4 regions of the Paenibacillus sp. FW507-14B1B genome follow, and region 1 is predicted to be linked to each of the others. Evidence: riboswitches for the same ligand, from Rfam matches in the RefSeq annotation. Region 1 holds a riboswitch; each other region holds the start of a gene.
The links. A riboswitch is a leader RNA that binds a small molecule or an ion and turns the genes downstream of it on or off. The one in region 1 is predicted to bind cobalamin.
Positions count from the first base shown of each region.

Region 2: it holds a riboswitch for cobalamin, as region 1 does, so the genes downstream of both, AC3WJJ_RS11980 (S-layer homology domain-containing protein) here and AC3WJJ_RS14350 (FecCD family ABC transporter permease) in region 1, are expected to answer to the same signal.
Region 3: it holds a riboswitch for cobalamin, as region 1 does, so the genes downstream of both, AC3WJJ_RS08075 (anaerobic ribonucleoside triphosphate reductase) here and AC3WJJ_RS14350 (FecCD family ABC transporter permease) in region 1, are expected to answer to the same signal.
Region 4: it holds a riboswitch for cobalamin, as region 1 does, so the genes downstream of both, AC3WJJ_RS16475 (ribonucleoside-diphosphate reductase subunit alpha) here and AC3WJJ_RS14350 (FecCD family ABC transporter permease) in region 1, are expected to answer to the same signal.

Region 1 is NZ_JBYSWS010000002.1:1,244,394-1,247,586, reverse strand. Features, by position in the region: gene AC3WJJ_RS14360 (metal-dependent hydrolase) at 1-146, shown strand, start outside; gene lplA (lipoate--protein ligase) at 230-1,240, opposite strand; cobalamin riboswitch at 1,487-1,697, shown strand; gene AC3WJJ_RS14350 (FecCD family ABC transporter permease) at 1,968-3,014, shown strand; gene AC3WJJ_RS14345 (ABC transporter ATP-binding protein) at 3,011-3,193, shown strand, end outside.
Region 2 is NZ_JBYSWS010000002.1:794,517-797,709, reverse strand. Features, by position in the region: gene AC3WJJ_RS11985 (phosphotransferase) at 1-874, shown strand, start outside; cobalamin riboswitch at 956-1,155, shown strand; gene AC3WJJ_RS11980 (S-layer homology domain-containing protein) at 1,302-3,193, shown strand, end outside.
Region 3 is NZ_JBYSWS010000001.1:1,699,951-1,703,143, forward strand. Features, by position in the region: gene AC3WJJ_RS08075 (anaerobic ribonucleoside triphosphate reductase) at 1-1,883, opposite strand, end outside; cobalamin riboswitch at 2,043-2,216, opposite strand; gene AC3WJJ_RS08080 (PCYCGC motif-containing (lipo)protein) at 2,276-2,821, opposite strand; gene crcB (fluoride efflux transporter CrcB) at 2,873-3,193, opposite strand, start outside.
Region 4 is NZ_JBYSWS010000003.1:168,518-171,710, reverse strand. Features, by position in the region: gene AC3WJJ_RS16475 (ribonucleoside-diphosphate reductase subunit alpha) at 1-1,859, opposite strand, end outside; cobalamin riboswitch at 2,054-2,282, opposite strand; gene AC3WJJ_RS16470 (MTH1187 family thiamine-binding protein) at 2,582-2,887, shown strand.

The sequences.
Region 1 (3,193 bases):
GTGGAATACGGCTGTTGCCTCCACTGAAATTCAGAGTGAAATTTAAACTGATGAGCACCGGAAGTAAATGGGGAAATATGGTGGAGAATGTGTGCATCGTACTTACACTAGTTCTTCTCTGGTATGTATTCATAGCTTCTAAATAATCGAAATTAATGAGAAAGCCTCGCTCACAGGGAATGAGTCATTCCCTGTGAGCAAGGCTTTTCTGATGATCCAGTCATTCCGGTTATTCTTCCAGGAAGATCAAACCGATGAGATCATCCAGCTCAAGATTACCGAAGTAATGCTTTACATTAATGGAAGTAAGAAGACTTCTAACTTCACGCTCCTCGTAACGTTTGCCGCGAAGTGCATTCTCGATATCCGCTACATCGCCAACACCGAAGAAGTCACCATATATTTTGATCTCCTGGATATGCCCATCCTTTATGTTCATTCGGATGTCTATGATACCCACAGGAAATTTCTTTGCATGCTTCACATTGCTCTCTGGCGATAGGCCATAATTCCAATCCCAGTTCTGGTAACGCTCCTTGGAGATTTGGTGAATGATCTCCCAGTCTTTTTCCTCTAGTACATATTGAGGAACCTGATCAGGTTCCATACCGAAGATCGAACGCAGCAGCTCAGCGCGGAACTGTTCAATGGTCATCTCGTTTCCGTCAGCTCCGAGAAGTTCCTTGATATTGGCTACACGACTACGGACTGATTTTGTACTCTTTGATTTAAACTTCTCTGGATTCGCATTAAGTGAAGCTTGTACGTGATCCAAATCGAGATCAAACATCAGTGTTCCGTGGCTGAACATTCTTCCTCGTGTGGAGAATTGTGCATTGCCTGAAATCTTTTTCTCCCCAACTTGAAGGTCATTACGTCCGCTAAGCTCTGCAGGGACACCCATTTTTTGTAGGAAATCGATAACAGGTTGTGTGAATTTCAAGAAATTGTGAAAGGACTGCCCATCGTCTTTGGTAATAAAACTGAAGTTTAGGTTTCCTAGATCATGATATACGGCACCCCCGCCTGACAAACGTCGTACAACTTGGATGTTGTTATCACGCACATATTCTTGGTTAATTTCTTCAATTGTGTTCTGATGTTTGCCTATAATAATCGATGGTTGATTGATGTAGAAGAGCAGGTAGCTATCGTCCATCGGTAAATGTTTCAATGCGTATTCCTCAATGGCCAGATTTATGGCTGGATCATGTATTCCCTGGTTATCAATAAACAGCATTATGTACGCCTCCGTGTGGTTTCTTGTCTAATGTAATACATTTAAATCTATTGTAAACCAATGTTTGACTCTAGAGCAAAGGTTCTGTGAGCGATGGGTGATAAATGCTATGATGGGGAACGGTAACGCTTAAAATTCTATGCCAAACTGTATGATTAACTTCATATGTGAATTTCTAGGTTGTAAGCGGAGTAGATATTTCATATAATCGTCAACAGAGAAGTATGCTTGGCTAAGCAAAAAAAGAATACTCATTGCATGCGATGTCCTGGAAAGACAGTCCTAAATACAGGGCTGCTTCTGGGTTAAAAGGGAAGCCGGTTAAAATCCGGCACGGTCCCGCCACTGTGAATCAGGGATATCCTCCATAATTGCCACTGACCTAGTAAGGCTCGGGAAGGCGGAGGTATCATTTCAACCTGTAAGTCAGGAGACCTGCTTCGCATGATGAATCTGACGGTCCTTCGAGGAAAGGATTACGTTTGGCAGAACTATTTTGGACGAGTAGACTTTTATTATAAGCTCATTTTTTAGTTCATAAAGTTCATTATCTCCGAAACGTAGCCCTTGATTCTCTATGAGATCAGGGGTTTTTTATGGTGAATTATAGGGTGCCTGTCAGAGATACGAGTCATTTCGGCGCTTGCATACACGGGATAGGAGAGAAACTGATGAGAAATCGATTGAAACAATTAGTGATAGTAATCCATCCAGTACGGATAACATCATGAGTAGAAAACTTGCGGTGTACGCAGTGACAGGGCTTATTCTCTTAGTTCTTACACTCGTGGTCAGTCTTGGCATTGGTGCGGTTCATTTACCCGTTACAGAGATCGGTGCGATGCTGCTACACAAACTTCCATGGATTGGTGATTCTATCACACCGAACTGGGAGGTCGCATCGGAGCAGATTATTATGAAGGTACGTCTTCCCCGAATTTTGCTCGGCATGCTGGTTGGGTCCTCACTTGCAGTTGCTGGTGCTGCATTTCAAGGTGTTCTAAGAAATCCTCTTGCGGATCCATTCACGCTGGGTGTATCGTCCGGTTCCTCACTCGGAGCTGCGTTTCTAATCTTCTACGGACTGCAATATGCATTCGCTGGAGCTTGGACGTTGCCCTTGGTTGCTTTTCTGACGGGTATTCTTACGCTATGGATCGTACTGTTACTCGCTAGAGATAATGGAAAAATTCCGACGCATGGACTAATACTATCAGGTGTGATCATGCAGTCGTTTCTAGGTGCGGCTGTTTCATTCTTGACGGTTATGTCAAAGGATACATTAACGGATATTTTATTCTGGACCATGGGAAGCTTAAGCATGCGGGGGTGGTCGTACATAACGGTGCTATTCCCTTACTTTATTGTATGCTTTATCTTTTTGTGGAGCCGAGCACGGATGCTGAATTTGCTATCACTAGGCGAAAGACAAGCAGCCCATATGGGGCTTAATGTGGATCGCCTGAAGATGAGTGTTCTTATTGTAGCTACGCTTTTAACCGCTGCGGCAGTGTCGGTGTCCGGAGTAATAGGTTTTGTTGGACTAGTCGTACCTCATATGATTCGGCTCGTTACAGGTTCGGATTATCGAATTATTATTCCACTATCGGCACTCGGCGGGGCGATCTTCATGGTCTGGTCGGATACGGCAGCGAGAACTTTGCTAGCACCTACTGAAATTCCGATTGGGGTTGTAACCGCATTTGTGGGAGCTCCATTCTTTGGTTATTTGCTGTACCTTAATAAAAAGCAGCGTAGGGAGGGAGCCCTATGATCAAACTTCACAATGTAGGCAAGCGATATGAACGCTTGAATGCAGTATCGGAGATCGACTGGAGTGTCCGTGAAGGAGAGTGGTGGGGAATTATCGGTCCGAACGGAAGCGGTAAATCGACACTGCTGCATCTTTTGTCTGGGGTGGAAATGCCTACAACAGGTCAATTGCTGCTACAT
Region 2 (3,193 bases), 450 kb from region 1:
AGAGGAGATCCATAAGGGCTGGTCAACAGACAAGAAATACTACATCCAGGCGACAGACGGTTCGGAAATGCTGCTTCGAATGTCTGATATCTCTCAATACGAGAAGAAGCAGTTCGAGTTCGAATCGATGAAGCTGCTGGATGGCATTGATGTATCCATGTCTCGGCCTATTGAATTTGGGCTATGCAATAACGGTAAATCCGTCTTTTCTTTACTCACTTGGATGGAAGGAGAGGATGCTGGTGAAGTTATCCCTCTGCTGAGTGCGAAGGAGCAGTATCTTATCGGTGTGAAGGCAGGTGAGTATTTAAGACGAATCCACCAAGTCCACGCCAATCATGATGAACAGACATGGTCAGAATACTATAATCGCAAAATCGATAAATACATAACGAATTATAACAATTGCGGCATTCATATAGAGGGAGATCAGACGATCATGCGTTACGTGGAACAGAACCGCTATCTATTAGATGATCGGCCTAAAGTTTTTCAGCACGGAGATTATCACATAGGAAATATGGTCGTTACATCCTCTGGAGAGCTTGGAATCATTGATTTTAATCGGTTTGATTATGGAGACCCATGGGAGGAGTTTAATCGTATTTCTTTTGATGCAAGTGTGAGTGAGTATTTCGCTTCGGGGCGTATTAATGGTTATTTTAATCATGATGTACCTGATACCTTTTTTAGATTGATGGCTCTGTATTTGGCAAGTAACCAGCTTTCTTCGGTTCATTGGGCCATTCCTTTTGGACAAGAAGAAGTTGATTTTATGCTCAAAAGAGCTTCCGAAGTGATGAGTTGGTACGGTGGATTTCAGAAGCATATACCTAGCTGGTACGCGGCGAGTTACGTGGAGTGTGAAGAATAAGTATATTATTTCAACAAAAGAAAAATATTTTCCTTGGTAAAAAGTGATATATTAATTAGAATGAAAAATATAACAATCAAATATGGAACATGCGAAACAGGTGTCAATTGTGGAATGGAACATTCCATCTCATGATTGGTTAAAAGGGAAGTGGGTGAGAATCCCACGCGGTCCCGCCGCTGTATAAGAGGAGTCCTTGCAACAATGCCACTGGGAAACTGGGAAGGCTGCTAGGATGTTGATACTTGAGCCAGAATACCTGCCTGTTTTGTCACACCACAACTCTACGATGGATAGGAAGGTGTTTATTAGTGCTGGCTGAATATAGCTGTGTAATCTATTAGACCTCTTAACGATTCAAGTTGAGAGGTCTTTTTGTGTTATTCGAAGTAGAGCGAAAGATGAATTGGAAGGATGATGGATTGAGATGAGAAAAAATAAATTAATCGCATGGCTGCTGATCATAAGCATTGTAATGACAATGTTCACGAACGGGATGACGGTATCCTACGCGGATGAAGCTGACACTTCCGTTGCTCCAATAGAAGAGCTTACTACTGTTAACAATGATCCGATTGAAGCAGTAGATACAGAACCCAAGGAAGATACAGAACCTCCGAGGATTACGATAGATGGGATACAAGATAAACAGACAGTATCATCTAGTGAAATAAGCTTCAAAGTTACAGTAACAGATAACGTGTACACAGACATTATTCCGGAAGTCGCAGTGAATGATGACGTCATTACTGCGGTGAACGAGGAGTACGGAGTTACTCTACAGGATGGTACGAATCGTGTAACCGTAACGGCTATCGATGGCGCAGGGAATGAGACAGAGGAAAGATTTACGATCACCAAGAAGATAGACACTGTACTACTAGCTAAAGAACAAATGAATAAGAGCCTTGCTTATATTCTTAACACCGTTAAAAATCCGGTTTTTGTGAACGAGTGGTCGATTCTAGCGCTAGCACGAGCTAACTATCCAGTACCTGATGACTACTACGAGAAGTATTACAACAATGTGGTATCTAGTGTTGAAAAGAAGTTACTTGAAAATAATGGTAAGTTGCATAAAGACTATAGTACTGAGAACTCAAGATTGATTTTGGCTTTAAACTCCATAGGTAAAGACAATACGAATGTTGCTTCATACGATGTAAGCAGTGCACTAGCAGATTATGAATTTGTTATAAAACAGGGGATAAATGCGACTAGTTTTGCTCTTATCGCGTTGGATAGTAATCGCTCTGAAATGCCTAATTTAACAGGAGATGGAATCCAAGCGACAAGGGAGAAATTTATACAGAATCTTTTAGATAAAGAGATTGCTAGTGGTGGGTGGAATTCAGACCCAGATTATACTGCGATGGCGATCCAAGGGCTAACCCCTTATTATGAATCCAATACAAAGGTAAAAGAAGCAGTCGATCGGGCTATTGCATGGTTATCCTCAGTTCAGACAAGTGATGGAGGTTATAAGAGTTGGGGGACTGCCAATAGTGCTAGTGTAGCGCAGGTTATAGTAGCGTTAACAGGTCTTGGTATCGATCCTCAGACGGATTTGCGATTCATTAAGGATGGAAACACTCCGTTAGATGCCTTATTGACATTTGCAGTACCGGATGGTGGCTTTAAATATTCGAAAAATGGCGTTGTAATGAGTATGGCTACGGATCAAGCGACCTACGCTCTAGTAGCCTACGATAGATTCAAGAACGGTCAGAACCGTCTCTATGACATGACTGATGTTCAATCTGAACAACCAGAACTTCCAGAACAACCTGAGTTTCCAAAAGATTTAGTAGTGACATTGCCATCTGGTGATCAGCCAGCAGTTGCTATTCCGAACGATAATAATAATTATATCGTTCCTATCAAGCCAGAAGATAGCAGTAAAGAAATCACGGTAACCATCCCAGCGGATAAGAATTCAAAGGTTAGTACGCAACTACCTTCTAATAGCAGCCTTCCAAAATTAGAGGCTTCAAAGGGTAATGTATCTGTCGTAATTCCGAAAGGCACTCAGGTCACAACGGGCGACGCTTCAGCATTGGAGTTATTAACTTCAATCCATAAGACGGATTCTGCTTTAAAAGATCAGATCAAACCAATTATTCCAGAGGAACATAAGCTGGATGAGATTGTTCAGGCATTCACAATGGGTGGTAAGGGTAAGATCGAATTCAGCTCCTTCATTACCTTAACCTTCAAGGGAATGAGCGGGAAAGAGGTTGCCTATATCCAAGACGGATCAGCCCACGCAATTTCGAAGTACTCAGGCGATGAGCAAGGGTTGAGCAGTGGGAAGAAAGA
Region 3 (3,193 bases), on a different contig from region 1:
TCGATCTTCTGAAAAGCCGCTACAGGATAATATACCGGGATATGGAATGAATTTGTATAATACTCCCGGTCGGTTACACCAGGAATCTGGCCATAAGTGCTTCGGTCCATCTTTGTAAATTTTCCGGATAAGCCCTCTGCTGGTGTGGCGAACAGCGTGATGTTCAGATTGTATTTCTCACTCATTTCATCACAATAGACACGCATACACTTGATCACATCAAGCCCGAGCTCTCTTACCTTCTCATCCTCGCCGTGATGATATCCTGTCAAAGCTTTCAAACTTTCCGCAAGTCCAATAAAGCCAAGTGCGAGCGAACCGTGCTTCAAGAGATCAGCTACCTTGTCTTCAGGAGCTAATTTCTCTCCACCTTCCCACACACCTTCACGCATCATAAAATCAGAGGCCTTTGCCGGCTGCTTGGCTTGAATCTTATAGCGATGAATTAATCCTTCAACAGCGATTCTCATATAGTGCTCCAGGCTTTGAAAAAATCCATCCAAATCCGCTTCCTCACGTTTACCCAAAGCTATGCCATGATCAATTCCTAGACGTACCAAGTTAATCGTATTGAAGGATAGATTCCCTTTTCCACTAAGACGATTCCTACCAAACCGATCAGAGATGGTACGTGTCCGGCAACCCATCGTTGCAATGATGGTATCCGGGTCCTCCGGACGGTAATAGGGCAGATTGAAAGTCGCATCCACATTGACAAAGTTCGGGTATAAACGACGACTGGAGCATTCTATTGCTTTTAAGAACAGATCGTAATTGGGGTCCCCTTCTGACTGGTTAATTCCTTGCTTGCACTGGAAAATATGTTGTGGAAAAATCGGAGTTTCCCCTCGACCAAGTCCCTTCATCGTCGCTTCAAGCAGCGCATGCGACACCAGCCGTCCTTCCGTAGAAGTGCACATTCCATAATTTAATGAAGTGAAAGGAATCTGGCCACCGGCCCGGCTGCTCATCGTATTCAGATTATGAATGAGAGATTCCGCCGCTTGCTTCGTTTCGTTCACCGTCTCCTCGTAGGCGAATGAATAAGTACGCGGGAATTGTTTTTGCAGTAAAATATTATCCATTATGAGTTCTTCATCCAAGAGATCCGACCCTGAATTCAACTCTCCTTCACCTAGATAGTTCAGCCCTTTCCGAAAATGCTTACGGAAGGACTTCCCTACATACGGTGCTAAATCCCAATCGATCTTATTGCCCGATACTCCGCCAAATTGGCTGTTCTGCTGGGATTGGAATATGATTGCAACAAGAGCCATAGCGGTCATAATACTCTGTGGTGAACGCACTGAACCATTTCCGGTATTAAATCCATTCGCGAGCAATCGATCAAACGGAATAAAGATACAGTTCGTTGTTCCTAAAGCATATTGATCCAGGTCATGGACGTACACATATCCGTTTTTTAACGCTTCTTTTAGATCGGGTGGTAACATGAACGAACTTGCCATCCACTTAGCATATTCCGAACCGATCCGGCTCATTTTCCCGCTGAAAGATTCCCCGTTCAGATTCGCATTTTCCCGGAGCAAATCCATGTCCTTTACACCGATAACATCATTGCTGATCTTGTACAGCTCTCCACGCTTCATACGTTCCAGATCGCGTGCCTCACGGTATTCCTTATACGCTTTAGCCGTATTCTCGTGTCCGATCTTCTTTAAATACTGAATAACGAGATCCTGTATGGCTTCAACCGATATTTGATTCACGCTGCTTGTCTCGTCTTCAACCATCTTAGCAATCCGAGATGAGGCATCCTCTTTAGTTATTCCTTCTACGGCCTCAAATGCTTTGTCTACCGCTCTCATAATTCGTTTAACATCAAAATCAACCTGTGTTCCATCTCTTTTAATAACTTTCATGGTTATTCTCTCCTCCTACTACTAAAGCACAAATAAAAAGAAGCATGCTGCCGCTTAGGTTTACGGTAGACATGCTTCATCCAAGAATCCGGTATATAAATCAAGACAGACCAAGATACCTATTCCTACCTGAAACACCCTCCTATCAACCGTAGGCAATACAGTGTTGTCATAATGGCAGGTATCTGGCTTCAGTACATTTGGAAAGAGATGTTCAGGCTCGTACTATTCTTTCGCGAGTACCTGTTACAGTGGCGGGACCGCTCCGGATTCTCACCGGATTCCCTTTTAAGATCGGAACGTATCCGATCACCATTAATCACTATATGTAGTTGTCATATCAAAAGATATAACAATATATAGGTGATTAACTGTAACAATAATCACAGTGCCTAGTTAACTTCTGTCGGCATAGGCGTTGGCGTAGGCTTTGCATAGCCCGTCTTGTACTTCTCATCAATAGCATTACGGATTTCAGTTAGGCTTTTTCCTTCACTCTTCATTTTGGCAGATTCAACAGCGATCTCAAGACAAACGCCGCAACGTGTACCATGATCATCCCACACAATGCTGCCATCTTCTTTAACCTCATCAATAAAGCAATTCAAGTTGCTATCATGCCCAGCGCTTTCTCCACATCCGCAATAACATGGAATCCATGGGAGTACATCTTTCACCTGAGCAGCGAGCGCATAAATTGTCCGGAGTTCGTCACTTTTTCCATTCAAAAAAGTTGGCAGATCTTTAGCAGATGCTGTCATCTCCTGAATATCCCCGTTGGCAAGAGTCGTCTGTCCCGCATGCTCATGAGTAGCTTCTGTCCCTGTTTTGGAATTTGCCTCGCCTTTACCTTCAGTTTTACCAGCACCACATCCACTCAGAAGTAGACCAGCAGATAGCATCAGAATCACAAATTTTTGTTTACGCAAACTCTTCATCCTCCCCAAATGAAATATAAAACAAATAATTTAGTAGAGTACTCTCATGCTTTATGTTGTTATCGCTAGTCCCGCCCATGCTCCTGCAAGTCCAAGGATTAACGATATAAAAACATATAATAAGGTTTCTGTGTAACGTTTGTTTCCTGCCAAGGAGATTGCCTCATAACCAAATGTTGAAAAGGTAGTAAAGGCACCGCAGAACCCTATTCCTAAAATGCTATACATCACTTCAGGAATCCGCTCAGCAGAGCCGGCGAGTATCCCAAGAATGAAAGAACCTACCACGTTTACAAGCATGGTGGCCCATGGAAAAGAACCTCCTGCTCTTTTTCCAATCCAGATGCCAACGCTATAACGAGCAATTGCCCC
Region 4 (3,193 bases), on a different contig from region 1:
TAACCACGGAACGTGAAGTATTCACCGTTCTCCCAGTCAGAACCTTTGAATTTCGGATAATGACCTTTTTCTTTGGCCAGTTCCATACTGGATTTAACGAGCAGGTAGTTGATTTTTTCATACAGACTATCGTTATAGGCAACCGCCTCATCAGATTCCCAGCGAATACCTTCAAGAGCCAGCAAGTGATGCAGACCGAAGGTTCCGAGACCGACTGCGCGGTATTGGCTGTTCGTGTATTGTGCTTGCAGTACTTCGATATTATTGATGTCGATAACATTGTCGAGCATACGCACCTGAATGGGTACGAGACGTTCGAGCACACCCGCTGGAACTGCACGAGCCAAGTGAATGGAGTTCAGGTTGCAGACAACAAAATCACCAGGAACTTTGGAGATGACGATGCGAGTCTGTCCATCCTTGGTTACAAGCTCTTCTTGTTCCACAACGGTAGCCGATTGGTTCTGCATAATTTCAGTACACAGGTTAGATGAGTAAACCATACCGTGTGCGGAGTTCGGGTTAGCGCGGTTAACCGTGTCACGATAGAACATGTACGGTGTACCGGTTTCTAGCTGGGATTTCATAATACGTTTCATAATGTCGATGGCTTGAACCGTAATACGGGAAAGCTGTGGATTCGCTACAGCCTCTGCATATTTTTCACGGAATTTGCCTTCGCCAAGTTTCTCGTCATAGAAGTCTTCTAGACCGAGCGGACGACCGTTCTCGTCTTTCCAACCCATTACTTTCTTCACTTCGTGCGGGCAGAAGAGACTCCACTCATCACGAGCTTCAACAGCTTCCATGAACATATCAGGTAGACATACGCCGTGGAACACGTCATGTGCTCTCATACGCTCGTCACCATTGTTCAGCTTCAGATCTAGGAAGGCAAGGATGTCTTTATGGAATACATCCAGATAAACGGCAATTGCACCTTTACGTGTACCAAGCTGGTCTACGCTAACAGCGGTGTTGTTCAGCTGACGAATCCAAGGGATAACGCCGGAGCTTGTGTTCTTGTGTCCACGAATGTCTGAACCACGGGCACGAACCTTTCCAAGGTAAACGCCGATGCCGCCACCCATTTTGCTGAGACGAGCTACGTCCGTGTTGGAATCGAAGATGCCTTCAAGTGAGTCATCCACGGTATCGATGAAGCAGCTGGACAGCTGACCTGCTACCTTCTTGCCGGCGTTGGACATGGTTGGCGTTGCTGCGGTCATATAGATATTACTCATTGCCCAGTATGCTTCTTTAACAAGATCCATACGTTTCTCTGCAGGCTCTTTGTGCATGAGGTACATGGCAATAATCATATAACGCTCTTGCGGAAGCTCCATCACACGACCATCAAAATCAGTAGCAAGATAACGCTCAGCGAGTGTCAACAGTCCGATATAGTCAAACAGTAAGTCACGGGTATAATCAATTGTTTCTGCGAGTTCTTCAATTTGTGCTTTGGTATAGCATTCCAGAAGCTCTTCACGGTAGATACCTTTTTGCACCAGCTCAGTAATGAGAGGATATAGGTTACCGTATGGCTCGTCCGGATAAGCTTTGTAACGACGATGGTTAGCCGCTTTTTTATATAAGGATGTCAAAAGCGAACGAGCCGCTGCGAACTTCCAGTTCGGTTCTTCTTTAGTAACAAGCTCGAGTGCCGACATGGTGAACGCATTGCTGATCTCCTCACCAGTTACTTGTTCGCCACGGAGTTTAGAATTCACACCGCGAAGCAGTTGCTCCTTATTCAGCATGTCTAGTTCATTCAAAATCCGATCGGCATATACAGAGAGGCGATTTGGATCAAAAGCTAATTGACGGTTGTTCGGTTTAACTACGATTTGGGGCATGGGTAAATCCTCGCTTTCTTAGGGGGAAATGGGAAAAAGAACATTAAAAAAACATTTTCCAAACCTTAGGAAGGCTGAAAATGTTCGTATGCGCTGTGGGTGAAGTGTGCATAGTAGCTTGAGCCGCCGTTTTAGGGCTCGCTGATATGTACAGACGCAGTAAGAGAACACTTTCCTAATTTCCCGTAGGATAGGTGCTTTACTGTATACAGGCAGGTCTCCTGACTTGGGGTATAGAGTTCGGCGCCTTCCCAAAGGTCTAACGCAGCCTTCAGTGGCTTAAAGCCGAAGTCATCTCAGAAACGCAAAAAATGCGATCTAAAACCCTTTACAGTGGCGGGACCGTGATGGATTTGCACCATGCTTCCCTATTAAGTGTGACAACTCTATGAAGTGTCAAACACCTGCATACACTATATTTGGTTGATGTTTATTAAATTTAACCCAATATATTGTGCTTGTAAACTCTTTTCTTAAAAATAGACGCAAGGTGAATTATAGCAAATGAGGAGGGAAATCGCCAATCTGCAATCCGCCAAAAGAGGGTGAGATTTCGCACATTTTGACGAATTACGACCTTTTCTAAGGAGATACACGCTTTATGAGTCATTGCGTTTGAGAGCATTATTTGAACGAGAATCGGTTCATATGAGAATTTGAAATGATGTCCTAGACTGGTACAATAATGTTATGTAAAAGCCTATATTAGGAGGTTATCGTCCATGGCCATTGCTGAAGTAACTGTCATTCCGATTGGAACGGCTACAACAAGCCTAAGTATGTATGTTGCAGAGATGCAGAGGGTGCTGCAGAAGCAGGAGAGAATCTCATATGAATTGACGTCAATGAGTACAATTATCGAAGGTGAATTGAGCGATGTATGGCAGGCTATTGCCGCGCTTCATGAAGCGCCATTCTTATCCGGTGCCAAACGTGTATCCACAGCTGTCAAAATCGACGATCGCCGGGATCAAGCTTCATCAAGCAAACAAAAGCTTCAATCTGTTCAAGACAAGCTGGGTGGTTAACAAGGAGAGTATATGTTTTAGCTCAACTCTTTTCGGTAACCTAGCTATAAAGGGATAATTAGCGCAGCTCTCTGATATGGGGGTTGCGCTATTTTGCTATTGTTGAATTGACATAATTAAGGTGCATTCACTCCTTGCTGCTTTTAAAAACCTAATACTGGAGGATATAACCTAAAGGTATTTTGTGTGTTTATATATTAAGCCTATTAAAAATACCATCGCCATGAATTACTGTAATACTGGTGGGTGGTACGTAATATACACATATTAAGTCTAAAAAGTGGCAGGGAGCTGAATATCATTTCT